3 regions of the Sporosarcina sp. NCCP-2331 genome follow, and region 1 is predicted to be linked to each of the others. Evidence: riboswitches for the same ligand, from Rfam matches in the RefSeq annotation. Region 1 holds a riboswitch; each other region holds the start of a gene.
The links. A riboswitch is a leader RNA that binds a small molecule or an ion and turns the genes downstream of it on or off. The one in region 1 is predicted to bind cobalamin.

Region 1 (7,421 bases):
TGGTCGAGCACTCCTTTCGTCCAGTTCGTTACGAGTTGTTCTTGTGTGCCGCGCGGGCTTTGTTCGATTTTCAACGGTTCAAAAGGTGAATGATAAAAGCGCGCCAGTTTTTCAGCCGCATGGCAAAACAATTCATCTCCGCCGAATTGCGTGTCCCCTGTGCCGAACACGTAGACCGGCTCCGGTTTGAAGCCGATGTCCGCGACGAAATCTTTCACTTCATCCGGCGTGGCGCCCTTTTCCCAGGTGAATGAACCGATACAGAAGGCATCGTATTCATTCACATCCGGAAGAACGCCGATTCCGATGCGGTGTATATCGACTTGGATGCCTTCGCGGGTCAGGTTCTCTTCAATCAATTCCGCCACTTCCTCCGTATTGCCGCTCCAAGAAGCGTACGCAATCAGGAATGACACCACTCGCACTCCTCGATTTCAGAAGCTGTGGAACGCATATAGTACGTCGTTTTCATGCCGGACTGCCAGGCCTGCATATGCAGATCGAGCAGGACGGATGCACGGATGGAGTTCGGTACATAGATGTTGAATGAAATTGACTGGTCGATATGGTGCTGACGTGCAGCGTTCTGCTTGATGGACCAGCGCTGATCAACGATGTACGCGGAACGGCGATAGACATCATACGTGTTGTGGTCGAGATCCGGTGCGATAACCGGCAGTTTATAATCCTTTTTCTCCTCATGGTAGAACGGCTTGAACACTGGATCGATTGATGCAGTGGAGCCCGCGATGACCGATGTCGAACTGTTCGGCGCGACTGCCATCAGATAGCCATTGCGCATGCCGTTGATCGCCACATCCATGCGCAGCTCGCGCCATTTATTCGAATCGTATTCACGCTGTTCGAAATACTCGCCTGTCTGCCAGTCGGAGCCGTCGAATAATGGATACGCGCCTTTTTCCTTCGACAGTTCCATTGACGCTTTGATTGTCAGATACGCGATATTTTCATACAATTTATCTGCATAGTCAACGGCTTCATCCGATTCCCACTGGATGCCCTTGAGCGCCAATAAATGATGCCAGCCGAATGTGCCGAGTCCGATGCCGCGGTATCTTGCGTTCGTCCGCTGCGCCTGCACGACAGGGATCTGGTTCTGATCGATGACATTGTCGAGCATGCGGACCTGAATCGTAATCAAGCGGTCCAATACGTCTGCAACCACTGCTTTCCCCAGGTTGATCGATGACAGATTACAGACCACGAAATCGCCCGGCTTCGTGCGTGTGACGACTAAATCGTCTTCAAGGGTAACTGATTCGTGTGTGCTCGCTGACATATTTTGTAATATTTCTGTACACAAATTACTCGAGTAAATGATTCCTTCATGTTTATTCGGGTTCATGCGGTTTACTTCATCGCGGTAGAACATGAACGGCGTGCCCGTTTCCAGCTGGCTGCGCAGGACCCGTTTCATGATTTCGATCGCTGATACCGTCTCGCGTGACAGGTCTTCATTCGCCACACATTCCTCGTACTTCTGGCGGAATGAGCCATTGCCTTTTTCTTCATCATAGAAGTCTTCCAATGAAAAGCCCATCTTCGTACGGACTTCATGCGGATCGAACAGATGCCAGTCTTCGCGTGACTCGACTTTTTCCATGAACAGATCCGGCAGGCAGACACCTGTGAAGATGTCATGCGCGCGCAGACGGTCATCGCCGTTGTTGAGCTTCAGATCCAGGAACGTGAAGATATCCTGATGCCATACATCCAGATACACTGCCACCGCGCCCTGCCGCTGACCGAGCTGATCGACAGAAACTGCCGTATTGTTCAGCTGCTTGATCCACGGAAGCACACCGCTCGAAGCGCCTTCAAATCCGCGGATGGATGCGCCGCGTGAACGCACTTTGCCCATATAGACGCCGATGCCGCCGCCGAATTTCGACAGGTTCGCGATATCGGTGTTGCTGTTGTAGATGCCCTGCAAGGAATCATCCACTGTATCAATGAAGCAGCTCGACAGCTGGCCGTGCATCTTGCCTGCGTTGGAGAGCGTCGGCGTCGCCACCGTCATATAAAGATTGCTCATCGCCCAGTAGGCTTCGCCGATCTTGTGGATGCGGTCTTCCGTTTCATCCTGCATCAGCGTCATCGCAATGATCAGCCAGCGTTCCTGAGGCAGCTCGACCGGCTGCTTGGAGAAATTCACTGTCACATAGCGGTCCACCAGCGTTTTTAATCCGATATACGTAAATAACAGGTCGCGTGAAGGCTCCAGCAAACGACCGATCTCCTGCAGTTCATCATGGCTGTACTTCTCAGTAAGAATTGGAGTATAAAGGCCCTGTGCAACCAGTTTTTCTACATTTTTCGCAAAGTCGGTATAGACGTCCGCACCGCGCAGCGCTTTCTGCTTCGCATACACATCGTACAAATAAATGCGTGCGGCAACGAAAGTCCAGTATGCGTTCGCTTCGTCGATTCTGCTCAATGATTCGAGCACCATCGCGCTTGTCCAGTCCGAAGCGGAACTGTCCGGATGACGTTCCTGATAACGCTCGCTCGCTTCCGTCAGCGCCTCGATTTGCTTCTTGCCGAATTCCTGCTCAAGATTTTCCAGCAATAGATTAAGACCTGCCGTTTCATGAATTATAGCCATTACATTCGCTCCCTTTGTGTTTGTTATGTAAGTAAAAAGACTCCCAGTAATCCGGGAGTCATTAGTAGATCAATGGAAGTTTGGCGGCAGAAGTAATACTTGCCTGATGCTTCCATTCTTCCTCCCCGAAGAATGTATTGCGGAATGAATGGCAGGTCTCCTGGCTGGCACATCGTCCTCCTGTCTCCCTTCCCGCAAGAATGCAGTGGGTATAATCCAGACAGTCGTCCATGCCCTCAGTTGCGGGGGCAGCTCCGTTTTTAAGCGGATTCCCTTTTAAACCGTTGATGGTACCGATTCATCGAAAATACTATATATAGTGTCTTATGTACAAGTAATACCCTAACATGTAGTGGTTAAACTTGTAAAGCATAAAAAGAATCTCAGCCCAGAATGTACCTTCTGAACTAAGATCCTTTCATTTTACAGGGAAATATTTTATCAAAATCAAACTTTATATGCCTTGACGGAAAATAAAATCACCGATGTTTTCTGTGCTGTATGGCATATGGATATCGATACGGATTTTTATGGCCGCAATCGTTCTTCCGGTTTTTCAGGTGTATCTTCCCAGCACTCCGCACCTGTTAGTCCCGGTATGGTGGAAGCCTTAAATACAGGGTTTTTCCCTGCCTTTCTCTGTACGGTAAAATCATCGAGCACCTGGAAGGCAACTTTACCGAGCAGGACAATGACGACGAGGTTGATGATTGCCATGAGCCCCATGAACAGATCTGCCATGTCCCAAACCACCTGCACCTTCGCAACTGCTCCAAAAAACACCATCCCGAGAACCAAAATCTGATATGCGTATTTCCAGCCTTTATTCGCATTGATGAATTCGATGTTCGTTTCGCCATAGTAGTAGTTTCCAATAATCGAACTGAACGCGAAGAACATGATCGCAACGGCAATGAAATAAGGAGCCCATGCGCCTACGTGCACCGCCATGGAAGCCTGCGTCAGCAAGATTCCGTTCGTTTCGCCCGATTCATACAGCCCGCCCAGCAAAATGATGAATGCCGTTGCAGAACAGATGATGATCGTATCGAAGAACACGCCGAGACTCTGAACGAGTCCCTGCTTTGCCGGATGTGATACATTTGCCGTTGCTGCTGCGTTCGGCACACTACCCATCCCGGCTTCATTGGAGAATAAACCGCGGCGCACTCCTTGCATGATCGCCGCACCGATGCCGCCTCCGACCATTTCCTTGATGCCGAAAGCGTGCTCGATAATGAGCATGATCATCGCCGGAACCTGCGTAATGTTCATGATGACAATGAATAATGCCACAATAATATAAAACGTTGCCATGACGGGAACAATTGTCTGCGTTACTTTCACGATCCGCTGCACGCCGCCGAACACGATGACTGCAGTCAGCAGGATCAATCCGATTCCGACAGTCCAGTCAGGAATCCCAAAAACATCCATAAAGGACTGGCTGATCGTATTCGACTGCACCGCATTAAAAATGAATCCAAAACAAATGGTTAACAAAACCGCAAAGACAATACCGAGTTTCCGATAACCGAGCGCCTTTTGTATATAATACGCTGGTCCTCCGCGGAACGTATCGCCGTCTTTCACTTTATAGACTTGCGCAAGCGTACTCTCTATGAATGCAGTCGCCATGCCGATAATTGCGATGATCCACATCCAGAATACCGCGCCCGGCCCGCCGATTCCGATTGCCAGAGCCACCCCTGCCACGTTGCCGGTTCCGACACGTGAAGCCGCACTGATCGTAAATGCCTGGAACGGAGACACACCGTCATTGCTGTCTTTCTTTTCAACTATTAAGCGAAACATCTCTTTAAACAGGCGAACCTGTACAAACTTTGTGCGAATCGTAAAATACACACCTGCCGCCAATAAGAGTCCAATTAATATATACGTCCAAATAAAGTTATTCGCCGGCCCGACCAGCCAGTTTAAAGCGTTTTCAAACATTCGACCACCTCCTGTTATCTCTATACCCTACCCGCTGCCTGTCTACGCACGGCAAGACAAAGAAACCTTGCCGGAAACTGAACAAGGTTCCTGTACTATACTATATTTTAATAGCATTATACTACTGAAAAGCAGCAGGTAAATTCTGCATCAATTCCGCGGTCGTCGCGGCGAGATGATTTGCCGCGTCTGTCATCAGCTCTGCTGCAGGATATCCGCTCTCATCCAAAGCGCACAGAACGGAAAACCACTGCTTCAGAAACGGCCGCGCCTGCTCCTCAATCGAACCCGATATGACGGCTACCGGCACTTCATTCGCTTTCGCGGTTTTCGCTATGCCCATCAGCGCCTTCCCCTGCAGCGTCTGCAGATCTGTCCTGCCTTCCCCCGTCAGAATGAAATCTGCAGAAGTCAAATGCTGCGCAAAGCCGGCCATTTCCAGCACGACTTCAATGCCGCTTTCCAAATGTGCTCCGCAGTAAGCAAGCAAAGCACCCGCACTGCCGCCCGCCGCTCCTGCTCCCGGATAATCGTGAAGACGCATGCCTGTCTGCTGTTCCGTCAGATCGGCAAAATGATGCAATCCGTCGTCCAGCGCTTTGACCATCTGTTCATCAGCCCCTTTTTGCGGGCCGAAGATAGAGGAAGCGCCGTTTTCACCGACAAAAGGATTTTGTACATCGGAAGCAATCCGAATGTCCGCCGTTTTCAAACGTCCGTCCAGCTGCGAGCAGTCGATGCCTGCAATCTGCCGAAGTGCCGAACCTTTCATTTGCAGCAAATTTCCGTCTGCATCGGAGAATTTCACACCTAGCGCTTCGAGTAAACCGGTACCTCCGTCGTTCGTCGCGCTGCCGCCGAGGCCGATGATCAATTTACGGTACCCATCGTCGAGCGCCTGCCGAATTAATTGGCCCGTACCATATGTAGAAGCGTGCATCGGATTGAGTTCGTCGGGTGCCAGCAACAGCAAACCGGAGGCCTGCGCGAGTTCAATGACCGTAGTTTCTCCGTCGCCGAGAATTCCGAGCTGCGCTTCGGTTTGCCGTCCCAGCGGATCGTTCACTGTCAATGTCTTAACATTTCCATCTGTTGCTGATACGAGCGCAGCCATCGTCCCTTCCCCGCCATCTGCAACAGGCAGGCATATCGTCTCTGCCTCCGGCATGGCCCGCTCCACACCCGCCCGCATCGCAGTCGCCGCTTCATTCGCCGTCAGACTGCCCTTGAACGCGTCGGGCGCTATGAGTATCTTCATGCACTCCACCTCTTTTTAGTTTCAGTGTAGCAGAAATGAAGTTATTTTTTCATTTTTCGAGTTAGAATGCTGTCTTTCAGAATGAAACACCGTAATATGATCACTCAAAAGGAGTGTATGATCATGGAGCGGCTGTCTATGAGCGCGCGACCGAGAAGTATGATCACCCGCACAGGCGCAATGATCACTTGCCGGGTGTTTATGAGCTTCAGCCGCCCCAGATACTGTGCGCAACAAAAAGGCTGCCCAAAGAATTCATTCCCCGGGCAGCCTTCTGTGTTTTATGTGTGTGTTTGTATGCTTTTACCGCTGACTGATAGTTTGTGGGTGGTTTCAGTCTTGTTCAAATGAAATGATGGTGCCTGTTTCGGCATCCATCAAGATTTCGTACTCGAAAAACTCATCTTCCAGTTCAATCTCATAAAAAATTTTACCGTCTTCTTTTTCCTTCTCAATGTCCACATCGGTCAATTTGCCGACTGCATGCTGTCTGGCAATTTCGATCGCTTCTTTTTTCGTCAGCAAGGACCGGGCAGGCTGTTCGTCAGATGAAGAAACGACGGTCAGCGTATGGTTGGTTGACGCAGCCAGCTCTGCCGGTTGATCAAAACTTGCCGGTTGCCGGATTCCCTTTTCAGGTTCCACTTCCGCCGCTTCTTTCTCGATCTTCAGTACATCGCCTGTCTGCGCATCTACCTCCATGTCTGTCTGGATGGTTGAATCTGAAAGTTCGATGTCGTAGACTACCCGGCCTTGCTCGCGGTCCAGCTCCACTTCCGTGACTTCGCCAGAGGCGTGCTGCTGTGCGATTCCGCTCACTTCTTCGTGACTCAATACGGGCTCTTCCACCGGTTCAGCTGAAGGACTGCTTGTTGCAGCCGCCACGCCGCCGATTGTCAAGATGCCTGCCAAGGCTGGAAACACCATCCATTTATTCATCGAATTCTCCTCCTTTCTTCTCTACCCCCACTGTACCCCGGGTTTCTGAGAAAAGAGTAAGGGCTTCATTAGAAAATGATGAGAGATTCTCAGTAAAGGAGGAATTTCCCATTCCTAGTCATCCCACTCCACTGACATGACCTTGCCTGAAATCGCATGGATTTGATAAACCACTTCATCCGCATCCGCGTCTGTATCCAGCTCCAGCTCCACTAAATAATAGCCGCCCTGCTGTGTCTCAACGAAATCAATATCATCCACTTCCACAGGAACCTTGGCGTTCAACTGCCTCAGTGCAATATTTGCAGCTTGCTGCGATGTCAGCAGCACGGACTGTTTTGGTGCCGGCGCTGGTTTTGGCTGTGGCTTCGCAACCGGTTTTTCTGCAGGCTTTAGTGCAGGTTCAGGCGCAGGCGCAGGTTTCGGCTGTTCTTCCGCTTTCGGCAATGGCACCGCGGCAGGTTTCTCCACAGGTGCAACATCACCAGCAGGCTCGGCCTTTTCCGCTTCAGGTTCTGGTTCAGGTTTCACTGCCACTTCGGGCTCCGCTTCACTCAATAAAGTCAGCGCCAATACCTTGCCCGTCTTATGGTCGACCGTCGCACTGTATAACGCGCCGTTTCTGCGTATCTCCGCCTCATA
Region 2 (7,421 bases), on a different contig from region 1:
GTCCATCTCCTCCCGCAGTTGCTCCATCATCGCTGCCGTTTTCATACCAACACGCAGCCATCTGCCGTCCATTCCCCGAAAGTTCTCAGAATGACGCAAAACGTAACCTCTTCCCAATAAATAACGATAGAGCTTTCCGGCTTCCTGCGCTGGTTTAAATATCAGATAATTTGCCTGGGAGTCGACTACTTGGCAGCCGTGCAGGCGCAAGAAATCACTCATTTTCCGGCGTTCCTTTTCTGCATGGCGAACGGCTTGCTCACGGTACGCTTCTTCTTTTAAACAAAGCACACCAATTTCAGCCGCCAGCCCGTTGACATGCCAATGAGGAGCCTGCTGTTTGATCGAAGCAATAATAGCTGGTTCTGCCACCAGATAGCCGAGACGGATTCCAGGGATGGTGTACATTTTCGTCATGGAACGGACAACGATGACATGCGTATGCTGCTGTATATGTGCAATGAATGATTTTTCTTCATCTGCAAAATCAATGAATGCTTCATCAAGAACTACTTCTGCCCCGCAGTTTTTTGCTGCTTCCATAACAGTCAGCAATTCTGCAGGTGTCGGCAGCAGACCCGTTGGATTATTCGGCGTGCATAGATAGACTGCGTCTGCATTTGGCAAAGCCGCCAGAATTTTTTCGACAGGCAGCCGGAAAGCTTTTGCTTCATCTGCCTGAATGCAAACTACTTCTGCTTCATTGGCCGCTAGTGTCGCGCGGTATTCCGAAAACGTCGGGTCGATCAGTAAGACCCGTTTTTTCCGATAGCGTCTTGCAAGAAGTGACAATAGCTCAGCAGCTCCGTTGCCAGCGAGCACCTGCTGCGGATCGATGCCATGGTAGGCTGCAGCTGCCGATTTAAACGGTTCACCGTCCGGATCTGGATAACTTATTAGTTTCGTTATCAAATCAGGCCAAGCAGCTTCTACAGACGGTGGCAGCCCGGCCGGATTGCAGTTTTCACTGAAGTCGAGTACTTTTTCAGGAACGGGCAAGCCGATTGAATGATAGAGTCTCGCACTATTTGCGCCATGTTCAGGCAATTGCATACACCAACACTCCAATCACAGTAAATAACAGCCAGAACGTCCAGGATGCGATATGCATTTGTCTGATGGACGAGCGGATGTGTGACGCGGCAATGCGTAATGAGGCAGGCTGAGGAGGACCCATCTTCGCACGTTCTGAAACTTTGCCGCGATATGTATTTTTGCCGCCAAGCTCGATATTCAGCTGCCAGGCGGTTGCCGCTTCCAAGTAACCGCTGTTCGGACTCGGATGGCATTTCGCATCACGAAGCCAGCCTCCAAGACGCTTGCCCAATGAATGCCCGCCTTCATTCAGGCTGAATAAAATGAGCAGCAATCCAGTAATTCGCGATGGTATCACATTCAGCAGGTCATCCATGCGCGCGGATACTTTGCCGAATTGTTCATAGCGTTCATCTTTATAGCCGACCATGGAATCCAGTGTGTTGACCGCTTTATACAGCCACAGACCCGGCGCTCCGAGAAGAAACGCCCAGAACAGCGGTGCCGTGATGCCGTCCGATGTGTTTTCTGATACTGTCTCAATCGTACCGCGAGAAATCTCCGCACTGTTCAATTTATCCGTATCCCTGCCGACGATCCAGCTGAGTTTCTCCCGCGCTTGCGGCAAATCACCCGCCTCCAGTGGTTCACATACGGCAAGCGCTGCGTCCTGGAGGCTTTTCTGCGCTAAACCAGCCGCGATCAACAGTGCTTCCACCGTAATCCCGGCAAATATATGCAGCCGATAAGCAAAACTGACGAGCCAGAGGACGAGCGCAAATGTCGCGCCGACAATAATCAGCCACAGCAATGCACCTTTCATTGTGCGAAGCCTGCCTTTATTCAGCAGCTTCGTTAAATTGGCAATTGATGTGCCGATCCACTTGACGGGATGCGGCCAATTTGGCGGGTCACCGATGAGCCAGTCGAGCACCATACCGATCGTGATGGCAATAAAGTGAGCAGGTATCATTCGGATTCACCTTTCGCTTTCCGGTATGCATGAATTGCGCGCACCGTACATTCGTAGACACCTTGCCCGATCAGTTTCCCGAGCTGTGTGATTGGCCCTGCATACGGCAGTGAAGCGCCTTGCTGGGTTGACGCGATCAACAGGCTGTCCGTTGAGGTCCCTGTCGCAATCGTGCCGGATTCGGGGTCTTTGACTTGTTCATCCTGCAAGGCTTTCGTTTTCGCTTCCGTTGCGGTAATCATCGCTTGGACAAATGCTTCTTCCGAAAGCTGCCCGTTGATGAATACCCATGTATTAATGGTGCCGATATAGGGAATATCCTCACGCTGCCAAGATTTCGATACATCTACGGCATTGCCGACACCTGCAGTAACAGCGATGACAATGGAGCCGAATTCTCCTTGAAACTCTTCTATTTCCACATGTTCCGAACCAACCGCCGTCATCATCGCCACTGTATCAGTCAGATGATAGCCGTGTGCCCGTAAATAATCCGTGTTCTCACGCTGCACATCATCAATATCGTAATCCGCACGCACGCTTCGATTGACAAATGTCCGATACCAGCCAATTCCTGCATTATGCACGGCAGATGAAATCGTCTTCAGCGGCTGCTTTGTCTGCAGGAAAACATGATCTCCGCGAATCTCCAGCTCTTCTTTCATTACTCGGAATGGCTGGATCTCACCTTGCAGATCCGGGAGAAGTGTCATCTGAGGTTTTGGCATTTCAGGGTGAGCCTGTGTTTTGACGCGCGCCTGATAAACTGCATGTATTTCCTGCTCCAGCACCACCTCTTGCGGTGTACCGATAGCCGCCACTTCCCCCTTCTTCAACAATAACAACCGATCACAATAAAGTGCCGCCAGATTAATATCATGGAACACCGAGACAACAGTAATGCCTTTTTGATGTGCTTGATTGCGGATCGTATCGAGCAATTGCTGCTGATGCGCGATATCGAGATGATTCGTCGGTTCATCCAGCAATAAAATTGGTGCTTCCTGCGCGAGTGCCTGCGCAACAAAGACCCGCTGCTGCTCGCCTCCTGACAGCAATTCAATCGGCGTATCCACGTAGCGTGTGATGCCCGTATAATTCATTGCGTCCTGAACTGCCCGCTCGTCCTCTTCAGACCAACTTGAAAAAATACCCGACTGATGCGGATAGCGTCCGAGCCCGACCGTATCTTTCACGGAATGGGAAAACGCGTGCGCGTGCAGCTGCGGCAAGACTGCCACTTTGCGTGCGAACTGCTTCTGTGTGTAGGCAGCGGAATCCTGGCCATCGATCTTCACCATGCCGTGCTGTTTGGGCAGGATGCCTGAAATAATCTTCAGCAGCGTTGATTTCCCGCTGCCGTTCGGTCCGAGTATGCCGAGGATTTCTCCTTTTCCCACATGAAATGATACCTGCTTCACAATCGGTTCTTTGCCGTATCCTCCTGATAACTCCTGTACCTGCAGCATGTCACATCGCTCCTTTTCTGCGCTGTTTATAAAAGATATAAGCAAAAACCGGAGCCCCGATGAATGCCGTAATGACGCCTACAGGCAGTTCCGCCGGCGAAATAATGGTCCGTGCCACCAAATCGCAAATAATTAACAAAGTTGCACCGTTACATAACGACAGCGGCAGCACATGCCGGTGATCCGATCCCCATAACAGCCGCGTCATATGCGGCACCACTAACCCGACAAAGCCGATCGTCCCCGAAACAGCGACCGCCGAACCTGTCAGCACCGACCCGCCAAGTAAAATAAGCAGCTTGCGGCGTTTTACATTGACGCCCAAATGATGTGCCCGCTCTTCACCGAACAGCATCGCATTCAGTTCCCGGCGATTGAGCCAGAGAATGAACGAACCGCCAATAAAAAACGGCAGCACCATTGTAATATACTTCCAACCGCGCATCGATACGCTGCCAAGCAGCCAGCCGACAATCTGCCGCAGCTCTTCCTGTGTCAGCGCAATCATCAGCGACAGGACGGAGCCGAGAAACGAACCGAAAATAATTCCTGTTAATATAATCGTCTCCATCTTCATGGATCGATCGACCATACGGGCAAAACCGATGACCAAAAACATCGTAATCGCCGCACCGGCCATGCTGAATACCGGAAGTGTGAAAGAGCCCAGGAACGGCAGCGAAATACCAAAAAAGAGTGTGATCACAGCGCCTACAGAGGCACCGGATGACACTCCGAGGGTATATGGATCTGCTAATGGATTTTTCAGGAGCCCTTGGAAGGCTGCTCCCGATATGGCAAGTGACGCACCGACAATTCCTGCCAGCAGCACACGCGGCATGCGTATTTTCCACAGGATATTGCTCGCAGTTGCGTCCGTATGATTCCATAGCGTCTCTATAGGTATATTCACTGCACCGATCGATACACCAAGCCAGATTGCCACCAGGAAGGTGGCAATCGACACGGCATAGGCGAGGGCTGTTTTATTCACCAAAAACCTCTGGATAAACAGCTTTTGCAAAAGCTTCTAATCCGTCCGCTAAACGAGGACCTGTCCGGCTTGTGGTATTCTCATCTACTTGTACTACTTGATCTTCTTTCACTGCCGTGACTGTATCGAATCCGTCACGCTTTTTCACGCTTTCAATAATATCCGGCACATAGCTGTACATGACTAGGATCACATCGGGATTTTCATCGACGATCGTTTCAGGGCTCATCATCACCCAGCCATCTTCGGTCACTACGTTTTCCGCATTGATCATTTCTAAGAATTGTTGTGGGAAAGTATTTTTACCAGGCGCATAGATTTCAGGCGCATCGGATGTTTCCGCGAAGACGCGTTTCTTTTCCGTAATATCCGCTGCCTTCGTTTTGATTTCTTCCACTTTCGCTTTCATGTCTTCCACGATTTGATCGGCTTCTTTATTTTTATCCATAATTTCGCCGATCACTTTGATTGATTCATACGTTTCATCAAAAGTCTCTGCAGTCGGTACGACAATCACCGGAATGCCGGCTTCGCGAATTTGGTTCAGCCCTTCTTCGCTTGATGCCATCATCATTTCATGAGCAAACACAGCGTCAGGCTTCAGAGAAATCACCTTTTCGACGTTCACATTATAATCACCGACTGTATCCAATTTTGTTGCTTCTTCCGGATAATCATCGTTTTCTGTTACAGCAATCACTTTATCGCCTGCACCAATGCCGAATAAAGTTTCCGTGTTGCTCGGGATTAGCGAAATGACTTTCTCAGGAGCGCTTTCGAATGTAATATCTTCTCCTGCTGCATCATTGATTGTATACGGGTAGTTAGTTCCGTCTGTATCTTCCGCTTGTTTCTGATCAGAGCTTGCGTCTTCAGTAGCCTGACCGGAATCAGCCGGTGTTTCTTCTTTTTTATCGTTTCCGCATGCTGCGAGCAGCAAAACGGCGAGCATCGCTGTAAGTAATAACTGCCAAAATTTCTTCATTAACTATTTCCTCCTCGGGTGATTGTGGATGATTACACATGCTGCTTACAAAGACAAAAAACCCTCCGTAGATGCGGAGGATTAAGCGGATGAAGACCATAACAGGCTTCTTCCACTTTACCTATCCTCGTAGGCTGCTGCGGAACTGAATCCTAAAAGGCAGGTATCTGGCTTGTGCGCTTGGCACTTACAGTGGCGGGACCGCATCGGCTTTGAACCGATTTCCCCTTTCATCTCTGTTTGACTGAGAGAACCTTTTAGAATGTATGTAATTCGTAATCTGCTTTATTATACTACAATTCGACTGAATGTACAGAGAGGGCGTTGCGTGCTTGGGCTGTCTCCATTATCACATAGGGCGGACTGTTTCACCCAGCGCCGAATGAAAACAGCAAACGCGCGAAAATGATGTTGGAGCGCACCAAAACAGTGCTGCAACGCGCGAATACAGAACTTTCCCGCACCAATACAGCTTTGCACCGCGCCAATACAGACTTCAACCGCACCATTCCAGCCAACCACCGCACCATTCGGGCTTTCATTCGCGCAGAATGATCTTAATGCACTCCCGCCGGTGCTCATACTCCTCCGGCTATGATCACGGCCAGACAAATAAACAGCAAAAGCTGCCCGGTCAGTCATATAACATGACTCAGCGGACAGCTTTTAGATATCTTACATCCGTTCTGGTGCTTCGACGCCGACTAGTTTCAGTGCGTTTGCGATCGTCGTGCTTGTGGCGGTGATGAGTGCCAGACGTGCTTCGGAAAGCTCTTTGTTTTCCGGGTCCAGTACTTTATTGGCGTTATAGAAACTATGGAATGCGGCAGCGAGTTCCTGGATATAGGTCGTCACCCGGTGCGGTGCACGCAGACGGGCTGCGTCACTGACCAATTTCGGGAAGTCGCCGAGTTTCTTCAATAGTTCCAGTTCTTTTTCGTCATGCAGCAGTGTCACGTTTTCTGTTGACGGCTGCATATTCTGCTCTTTTGCCTGACGCAGGATGGAGCAGATGCGGGCATGTGCATACTGTGCATAGTAGACTGGATTTTCATTGGACTTGGAAACAGCAAGGTCCAGATCGAAGTCCATTTGTGCATCGCCTGAACGCATGGCGAAGAAATAACGCACCGCATCCAAGCCGACTTCTTCCACTAATTCGCGCAGTGTGACGGCTTTTCCTGTGCGTTTGCTCATCTTGAACTTTTCGCCGTCTTTGTACAATTGCACCATTTGCGCAACTTCAACTTCCAGCGTGTCCCGATCATAGCCGAGCGCCTGGATTGCAGCTTTCATGCGCGGAATATAGCCGTGGTGATCAGCGCCCCATATGTTGATGAGCTTATCGAAACCACGGCGCAGCTTATCTTCATGATAGGCGATATCCGGCGTTAAATAGGTGAACGATCCGTCCTGTTTGATCAGCACACGGTCTTTATCGTCGCCGAACGTAGTAGAACGGAACCATGTGGCTCCTTCTTCTTCATAGACATGACCATTTTCACGCAGTTTATCAAGCGCGACTTCAATTTTGCCGTTGTGGTATAACGAAGTTTCAGAGAACCAGTTGTCAAAATGAACACGGAAGTCCGCCAAATCTTTCTTCAGCTTGTCGAGTTCGATCTGCAGACCGTGTTCGCGGAAAAATGCCAAGCGCTCTTCTTCCGGAACTTTTGTATAACGGTCGCCATATTCATTGGCAAGTTCCTTCGCGATCCCAATAATGTCTGCACCCTGGTAGCCGTCCTCCGGCATTTCCTTCTCCAAACCGAGCGCTTCGAAATAACGGACTTCAATTGACTTAGCCAGATTATTAATTTGATTTCCCGCATCGTTAATATAGTATTCACGCGATACATCGTAACCCGCGAGATCAAGAATATTGCATAATGCATCACCTAAAGAAGCGCCCCGCGCATGCCCGAGGTGCAAGTCGCCTGTCGGATTGGCGGAAACGAATTCCAC
Region 3 (7,421 bases), on a different contig from region 1:
CTTTTATTCGTTATCTACACAATCAGCACAAGTACAATCTTATATAATCAAAGCATGTCGGACTCCGAGGAATTTGCAGTTGAAAACACCCAATTAAACGCCAAAAAATTGAGCGAGCGATTTAATAAAACGAATGAAATGCTGCATACGACCAAGCACATTTTTGAGACACTGCAGTCACAAGGAAACCTCTCAACAGATGAAATCATTTCAATCATTCAAAATAACTTGGAAAAAAATATGGATGCAACCGGAATGGCAGCTATTTTTGAAAAAGGTTCTGTCAAGCTGGACGATCAAACTAATAAAAACCTGGTCGATCCAACAAAACGTTTCATTCCGTATTTATATAAAGAAGGAAGCAGCATCAATGTAGAAGCGCTCAGTGAGTATGATACGCCTGGTGAAGGTGATTGGTATTTAACTCCGAAAGCAGAGAAACGCGCGGTCATGACGGAACCATATGAATACAATGCAGGCGGCCAAACTGTACTGATGACGACATTATCCGTGCCGTTAGTTAGCGCAAATGATGAATTTTTTGGTGTGCTGACGACGGACATATCCATTGATTTCTTAAATGAACTGGTTAAAGACATCGAACCGGAAGGCGGCTATGCTTCTATTATTACGGACGCGGGCAGTCTGACGGCCAATAGCCTGAAGGATGAGATGAACGGTACAAATATGGCGCAGGCCATCAATTGGGAGCCTGTTAAACAGCAAATCAATAATTTAGAAACAAGCACCCTGTATGTAGATTCAAAATCATTGAAAGAAGAAGCATTTAATACATTTGCACCCATCGTACTGGATCAAATCGATGAAAAATGGTCTGTGCAAACGGTGGTTCCCAAAACAAAAATCCTGGAAACATTCAATGCGATTTTATGGCTTACAATTATTGCAGCAGTCGTGATGGTCATCTTGATGACTGTAGTCACAGCAGGCTTCATCTTCAAACAGCTGAAGCCGTTATCTTCCTTGCAGCAATCGATAGAGGCGGCGGCAAAAGGTGACATGACGCAAAGTGTGGAAGAAAAGTTAATTCGTAATGATGAAATCGGAGCTGTTTCGAAGGCCTATAATAATATGATTGATCAAACCAATCATGCCATTTATTCGGTACGCGATGCAGCTGCCCGTTTAAACGAATCATCTGCTCATGTCCATCAGGCATTTGAAGAAATTGTAGCGGCGAGCGAAGAAGTTTCATTGGCTACAACAGAAATCGCACACGGGGCATCCAAGCAATCCGAGGACACAGAAGAAACAAGCAACCGCATGGCTGAATTGGCGGACCAAATTAATGCATTATCCGACTTGTCAGGAAATATGGATGAACTGTCTAAACAAACCGTTTCTTCTACTGAGACAGGTATGTATGAAGTGAAAAAGCTTCGTGAGCATAATATATCGGCTAACGAAATGACAGAAAAGGTCCAGTTGCAGATGGAAACCCTATCGAATAAAATCGGTGCCATCAATCAGGTCATCACGTCCATTCATGATATCACCGCGCAGACGAACCTCCTTGCATTAAATGCGAGCATCGAAGCTGCAAGAGCGGGTGAGCACGGTAAAGGGTTCGCCGTCGTCGCGGAGGAAGTTCGAAATCTGGCCGAACAGTCACAGAAAGAAACAAGCGTTATTTCAGAGATTGTAAAAGAAATCGTAGCAGAATCAAAGCAAACGACAGAAGTGATTACAGCGAATATGCAGGTGATGGAAGAGCAAAACCAATCTGTCACAAGCACAGAAGTCTCATTCACACAAAACGTGGAATTGACCAATCAAATGCGCCAGGCCATCATGGAACTGGCAGCTGAGCTGGAAGAAATGCTTGTACACAAAGATCAGGCAATGCTTGCGATTCAGAGTGTTTCAGCAGTATCTGAAGAAACAGCAGCTTCTGCTGAACAAGTGAGTGCATCGTCTGAAGCACAGCAGAGTGAAGTAGAGCGTGTGGCGGAATCGACCAACCGAATGAAAGAAATTGCAGGTGAATTGCAGGATGTAGTCGGCCGGTTCCGATTAGAATAGTATGAATGAACGCAGAAAACCTTCTTCCGCCAATCTTTTTGGCAGAAGAAGGTTTTTTCATATAGGCAGTATATGTGTATGAATTTATCTAATTTAGTAACTAAGCTTGAAATTTTCTATTGCGCAATTGAATATATTTATAGTATAATGTTCTGAATAGGAAGAATTGAAAATCATGCACACTAATATTTCCGGAGTAGAAGAAAGAGAAATTCCTTATACCTTTATCAGAATATGTAAGCGCTTCCAAATGACCTTGTGAGAGGGATACTTTTTTCAGGTCGGCGCATATAGTAAAAATACAAGGATAGGTTTCTAAATTCTCTGTTCGGGCATATACTGTGCAAACATTAAAAATCAGGAGGTCATTTCTATGAAAAACAATACCTATCAAAACAATTCAGCACTGCCGGAGCAAAATGAGCAATTCTATTTAATCACAGGATACTCGGAGAATGGCTTTATCCATGGGATTACATGGGAAGAAGCTTATGTACAAGGATTGGCGGAGTGCGGCTGTCTATGCGAACAACAACTAATGTAACCGGCGAAGAAAATTCGATACAGGGTGCCTGACAGGAAACAATTGTGATGAAGTCCACACTTGTTTTGTGCATAGGCACCCTGTTTTGTTATGCCGTTAGTCTTTTGATGCTGCATCTTTCTTATCTTGTAACTTTATCCACTTTTGAGAGTCTAAGTGGGAAAGGGGGCTTACGATATGAAAAAAAGTCGATTGTTAATCAGTTTGATCTTAGTATTATTCAGTTTACTGGGATGCCAGCAGAATGAGCAGACGGAGGAAAAGCAGGGAACACCGCTTTTAGGGGAAGTGACAAATCAAGCAGAAGTGACCGAAGATGATTTTGTCTACCGGTTAGTTTCCGAAAAACAACAGTATCAAGTTAGCGAGCCGATAAAATTATATGCAGAATTAGAATATACAGGTGATCAAGATGAAGTAGAAATCACCCATGCCACTTCGCCGTTTTATTTTCCTATTACTGAAACAACAAGAGAATACGATATTGAATACTCTATGGATATGCCTTTAGAGCGAACCATGCTGAAAAAAGGGGAATCGCTTCGTATGGATTATGAATCCAGCGGCAGTTTTCTGGACAGGGATACTGAAGAATATAAAACGTTTATGAAACAAGTCATGAACGGCCACTTTCCTGCGGGTCAATATGTTGTTGACGGTAATGCCGACTTTAATTTAATTGGAACCGAAGAAAAAAAGTATCAAATAGAGGCGCCGGTGAAATTTCAGGTTGCTGGTGGAATCAAAAAATTCAGCTTATCCAAGTCGAAAGGTTTCGGTCAAGTGAATGGGGATATTTATGCAGAAATAGATGACGAAGAATCAGCTGAATTGATCCAGACTGCAATTTTGAATGCTGTGAAACAACCTGGCATAGTCGATACGGCGGCTTCTGATTATGATATGAAAGTGTCCTATGAAGACGGCGGAACGCAGGGATATCATTTGTGGATTGGTGAAAAGGGACAGAAGAGTACAATTATGCGGGTTGATGACACACATAGGATTTATACTGTTTCAAAAGAGATGACGGAGCTGTTGTTTGAGATTGTTAACAAATAGCTATTTCTTTCATCCGTCACAAATCATACTCTACCACCTTCGCCTTCATCCGTGGTAAAATAGAACAAACCAAATAAATGAGTTTGCACGATGCGCCGGTACCTATCAAGGTATAAAAGGGAATTCGGAAATCGAAGCTGTCCCCGCAACTGTACACACGGACGACCGCCAGAAACAGCCACTATGGAGACATGGGAAGGCTTGGCGGAAGGATGAAGTGAAGCCAGGAGACCTGCCGCGCATCGTCAAAGCGACACTTTCTTCGGGGGTTGAGAGGTGGAGGCAAAAAAGTCTCTGATCATCATGCGGCTTGCATGGTTACTTTAGAGTTGCTTATTTTTGTTTCCTCATTCACAACTATTGCAATCATACTGCCGAAGAGGCGGAATGATTGTTTTTTGTTGTTTACGAAAGGAGACGGCGAGATGAAGGTATTGGAACAAACAGAAGAGCGGCCGCATGAACGCGCGCTGCTGACTATTTTATACAAACAAGCAGAACAATTGCGCAAAAAACCGGCATACGAAGGATTTCACCATACCGTGCGAAAGCTGCTGGAAGCCGGGTTATACGGCAGCTGGGTCAATCATTATTCTGCCAATGAAATTAAATGGCTGGGCCTGCAAATTGTACCTGAACGCGATCAGCTTCTTTGCATCAGACAGCTCCGTCAATATATGAATGAATTTGTCACATGCAATCATTATGATTGGCCAATGGGACTCCCGCAAGAACGGCTGATGCTCATTGCGATGGCTGCCATGCAGCAGGAAACCGTCCAGCGTCTGCAAAAAGTCAGGGAAGCTTATTGGGTATTGAGCAAGGGATATGTGACGCTGCCGGATGAGGTGATGGCATTTCTCGGCAAGACATTCAGCCAGCGTCAGTCTGCAAGCGTGCCGCATTTGTTGGATTTGCTGGATATACGAATTCAATCGTATTTATCCAGCAGAGTAAAGGAGAAGCATATCCGTATACCCCATACATTTATGGAACAAGTGAAGGCGTGCGGTTCCTGGCTGGTATTTAATATGGAAGAAGTCCGGCGCGAGATGAATTGTTCTCTTCACGATGTCGACAGTGAGGCATTTCATCAGGCTGTTGCGAATCCTGCCATTACGCATAAAAAACTATCGGCTATCGGCCTGATGAAACAGCTGCTGGCCAGTGACGGTGTTGTTTTTCATTTTGAGGAAGATAGTCAGTCTGATATCGGAAGATTAGGTTCTTCTATTCAACTGCCGCGTGTGATGAACGGCAATACTTTGGCGCAGGTTTGTGCCATACAGGTCCGTTTACTGAACGGTATATTGGATTTTTGGGAGAGAAAAGATCGCAGGCGGGAAGTGCGTATAGAAGTGGCCGGCTGGGAAGAACTGCTGGCGGGCCAACGAATTGGACTGCATTCCGAACAGGCTGTGTCCTTTATAGAACGGCTGTCTGAAGAGATAAATCTGCACGTAATCAAAGCTTCATTGCAATTGGCGAAAGAGAAAGGACCCTATCCGCAATTTGAAGGCTCGTGCTGGCAGGATGGAAGCTATTTTGAACAGCGGCATTATACTTCTGAAGCGTGGCAGGAAATCAGCAATGAAATCAAGCAGTACGGCATTCGAAACGGCAAGTTGCGAAAAGCTTCGGATACTGTGAATTTGTCAGAACATCCCCCGACTAAGCACCGACAGCTATCGATGATTAACCGGCTCGCTGCACAGCAGCAACATACGGAGATTGGCGGTTCCATCACATTGGAAAAGTCTCCATTACTGGAAACGGCGGAATTATTACAGCTGCTGATGAAGGCTTGGAGCAGCGGGATAGAAGAAGTAAGGATTATTTAAAAGGGATCTGCGTAAGGCTCTGTTCTTGATAACTTGTCTTGTGCGTATTGCGAGAATCATGCTGCAGTTTGACCCCTCTTCGGCGCTTAGGGGTCGCCTTCTACTGTGAGCATACTGGCGAAAAGCATGGCTTTCTGCCAAAGAAGCTTGGCGGATGATCATAGTACCCGCTCAATCGCTCATAGTCCAGCCTCATCCACTCATAGACATCGGCTGTATGATCATTCGGCTCAGCTACGTGATCATACAGCATACCGGCATGATCATTGAACCGATCTCCGCGCTCATAGCCGCTCTGCAGTTATGCCTCTGCGGTTGTTAGGAATATATATTAAACATTCCGCTTAGACTTCTCAACAAACAGAAAACCACCCCGACGGGTGGTTTTCTGTTATTGCCATTAATCTCGATCCCAAAAGCGTTGCTGTGCTACGGCAGCCACAAATTCTTCTCCGAAATTTGTATTTCCTGAAGCAAATACGACTCCTGCCATATTGCTTTCGTTGGACTTCTCCAGGAATGCCTGGCCTGAAGAAGCTACACCGATCGGTTTATAATGAGTGTAGGCTACGCGCAGATAGTCTGCAATTTCGTAATCAAATCTGCTTTGATTTTTATGCGTTCCGCCTACGATATAAATAGAGTCCAGCAAATAGGGGCTAGTCGTGATAAATGTCTCGTTGACTTTTAGCTTGGTTCCGTCATCACCGGTAACAGTGCCCAGTGTGTCGCTGACAATCACAACAAAGACTCCATACTTCTTCAGTGTTTCAAGCGCACCTGAAACTTCATTCGCAGGGAAGCCGTCACCGACCAATACGCCGACTTTCATAGAGTACGCATATTTCGGCGTATTTGCCTGGCTGAGGGAAGGGTAGCTGGTCGTAACCTGCACAGGCGTTCCGCTAGGCCGGTCCACGCCGATATTGTCCGCTATCGTATTCGCTAATTCTCTGTCTACATTTATCAGCATATCGACGTTTTGCTGACGCACCGACTTGCTTTTTACGCTGCCGAGCTGATAGCTGAAACCGTCAATTGTATGCTGTTTCTCAACAGGTGTCAGACTGTTCCAGAAAATTCTTGGCTGCGTGAAGAAATCGTCGAACGACTTGCTTCGTGCCCGGATCGCATGGCCGTCTATTTTCTTCGGATACGATTCATAGCCGCCTTCTTCCGGCGGAGTCGTGTACGGAGTATTATTAGCCAGTGAGTTTTGATGGTAGTTGACTTGGTCGGTATCAATCCGATATCTCATAGCGCCCCGTCTTGTATTGTTATGGAACGGGCAGATTGGCCGGTTGATCGGCAAGTCCTGGAAGTTTGCGCTGCCAAGTCTGTGATATTGGGTGCTCTGGTAGGCGATCAAGCGGCCCTGCAGAACCGGGTCATTGGAGAAGTCGATTCCCGGAACTACATTTGCAGGGTTGAACGCCACTTGCTCCAACTCAGCAAATTCATTATCGACGTTCCGGTTCAATGTCATCTTGCCGATCAGCTTAACCGGAATCAATTCTTCCGGCCAGAATTTAGCCGGGTCCAGAATATCAAAATCAAATTTGAACTCGTCTTCCATCGCAACCAGCTGAACGCCCAGCTCATATTCTGCATAAGCTCCGCGGTCAATCGCTTCCCTCAAATCACGGCGGTGGTAATCCGGATCAATTCCGCCAATTTTTTGCGCCTCATCCATCAGCAGCGAATGCACGCCGAGCACAGGCTTCCAGACAAACCGGACAAAAGTGGCCACTCCTTCTTCATTGACCAGAAGATACGTATTGATCGAAAAGGATTCAATCATCCGATAACTTCTCACGATGCCCCGATCCGACATAATCCACATGACCATGTGAAGGGACTCCTGATTATTCGCGACATAATCCCAAAAATTATCATGTGCACCGGCAGCTGTCGGGATTCCGGTGCGGGGT

Region 2: it holds a riboswitch for cobalamin, as region 1 does, so the genes downstream of both, NCCP2331_RS14835 (ABC transporter substrate-binding protein) here and NCCP2331_RS06520 (ribonucleoside-diphosphate reductase subunit alpha) in region 1, are expected to answer to the same signal.
Region 3: it holds a riboswitch for cobalamin, as region 1 does, so the genes downstream of both, NCCP2331_RS00430 (ribonucleoside-diphosphate reductase subunit alpha) here and NCCP2331_RS06520 (ribonucleoside-diphosphate reductase subunit alpha) in region 1, are expected to answer to the same signal.

The regions. Positions count from the first base shown of each region.
Region 1 covers NZ_BRCD01000008.1:85,299-92,719, forward strand. The annotation lists gene NCCP2331_RS06515 (flavodoxin) at 1-416, opposite strand, end outside; gene NCCP2331_RS06520 (ribonucleoside-diphosphate reductase subunit alpha) at 404-2,626, opposite strand; cobalamin riboswitch at 2,760-2,939, opposite strand; gene NCCP2331_RS06525 (alanine/glycine:cation symporter family protein) at 3,155-4,582, opposite strand; gene NCCP2331_RS06530 (glycerate kinase) at 4,704-5,840, opposite strand; gene NCCP2331_RS06535 (PepSY domain-containing protein) at 6,174-6,779, opposite strand; gene NCCP2331_RS06540 (PepSY domain-containing protein) at 6,894-7,421, opposite strand, start outside.
Region 2 covers NZ_BRCD01000028.1:28,266-35,686, forward strand. The annotation lists gene cobD (threonine-phosphate decarboxylase CobD) at 1-1,053, opposite strand, end outside; gene cbiB (adenosylcobinamide-phosphate synthase CbiB) at 1,040-2,005, opposite strand; gene NCCP2331_RS14825 (adenosylcobinamide amidohydrolase) at 2,005-3,477, opposite strand; gene NCCP2331_RS14830 (FecCD family ABC transporter permease) at 3,479-4,471, opposite strand; gene NCCP2331_RS14835 (ABC transporter substrate-binding protein) at 4,464-5,456, opposite strand; cobalamin riboswitch at 5,598-5,729, opposite strand; gene argS (arginine--tRNA ligase) at 6,132-7,421, opposite strand, start outside.
Region 3 covers NZ_BRCD01000001.1:90,805-98,225, reverse strand. The annotation lists gene NCCP2331_RS00445 (methyl-accepting chemotaxis protein) at 1-2,043, shown strand, start outside; gene NCCP2331_RS00440 (hypothetical protein) at 2,417-2,587, shown strand; gene NCCP2331_RS00435 (YhfM domain-containing protein) at 2,765-3,649, shown strand; cobalamin riboswitch at 3,728-3,903, shown strand; gene NCCP2331_RS00430 (ribonucleoside-diphosphate reductase subunit alpha) at 4,075-5,490, shown strand; gene NCCP2331_RS00425 (catalase) at 5,891-7,421, opposite strand, start outside.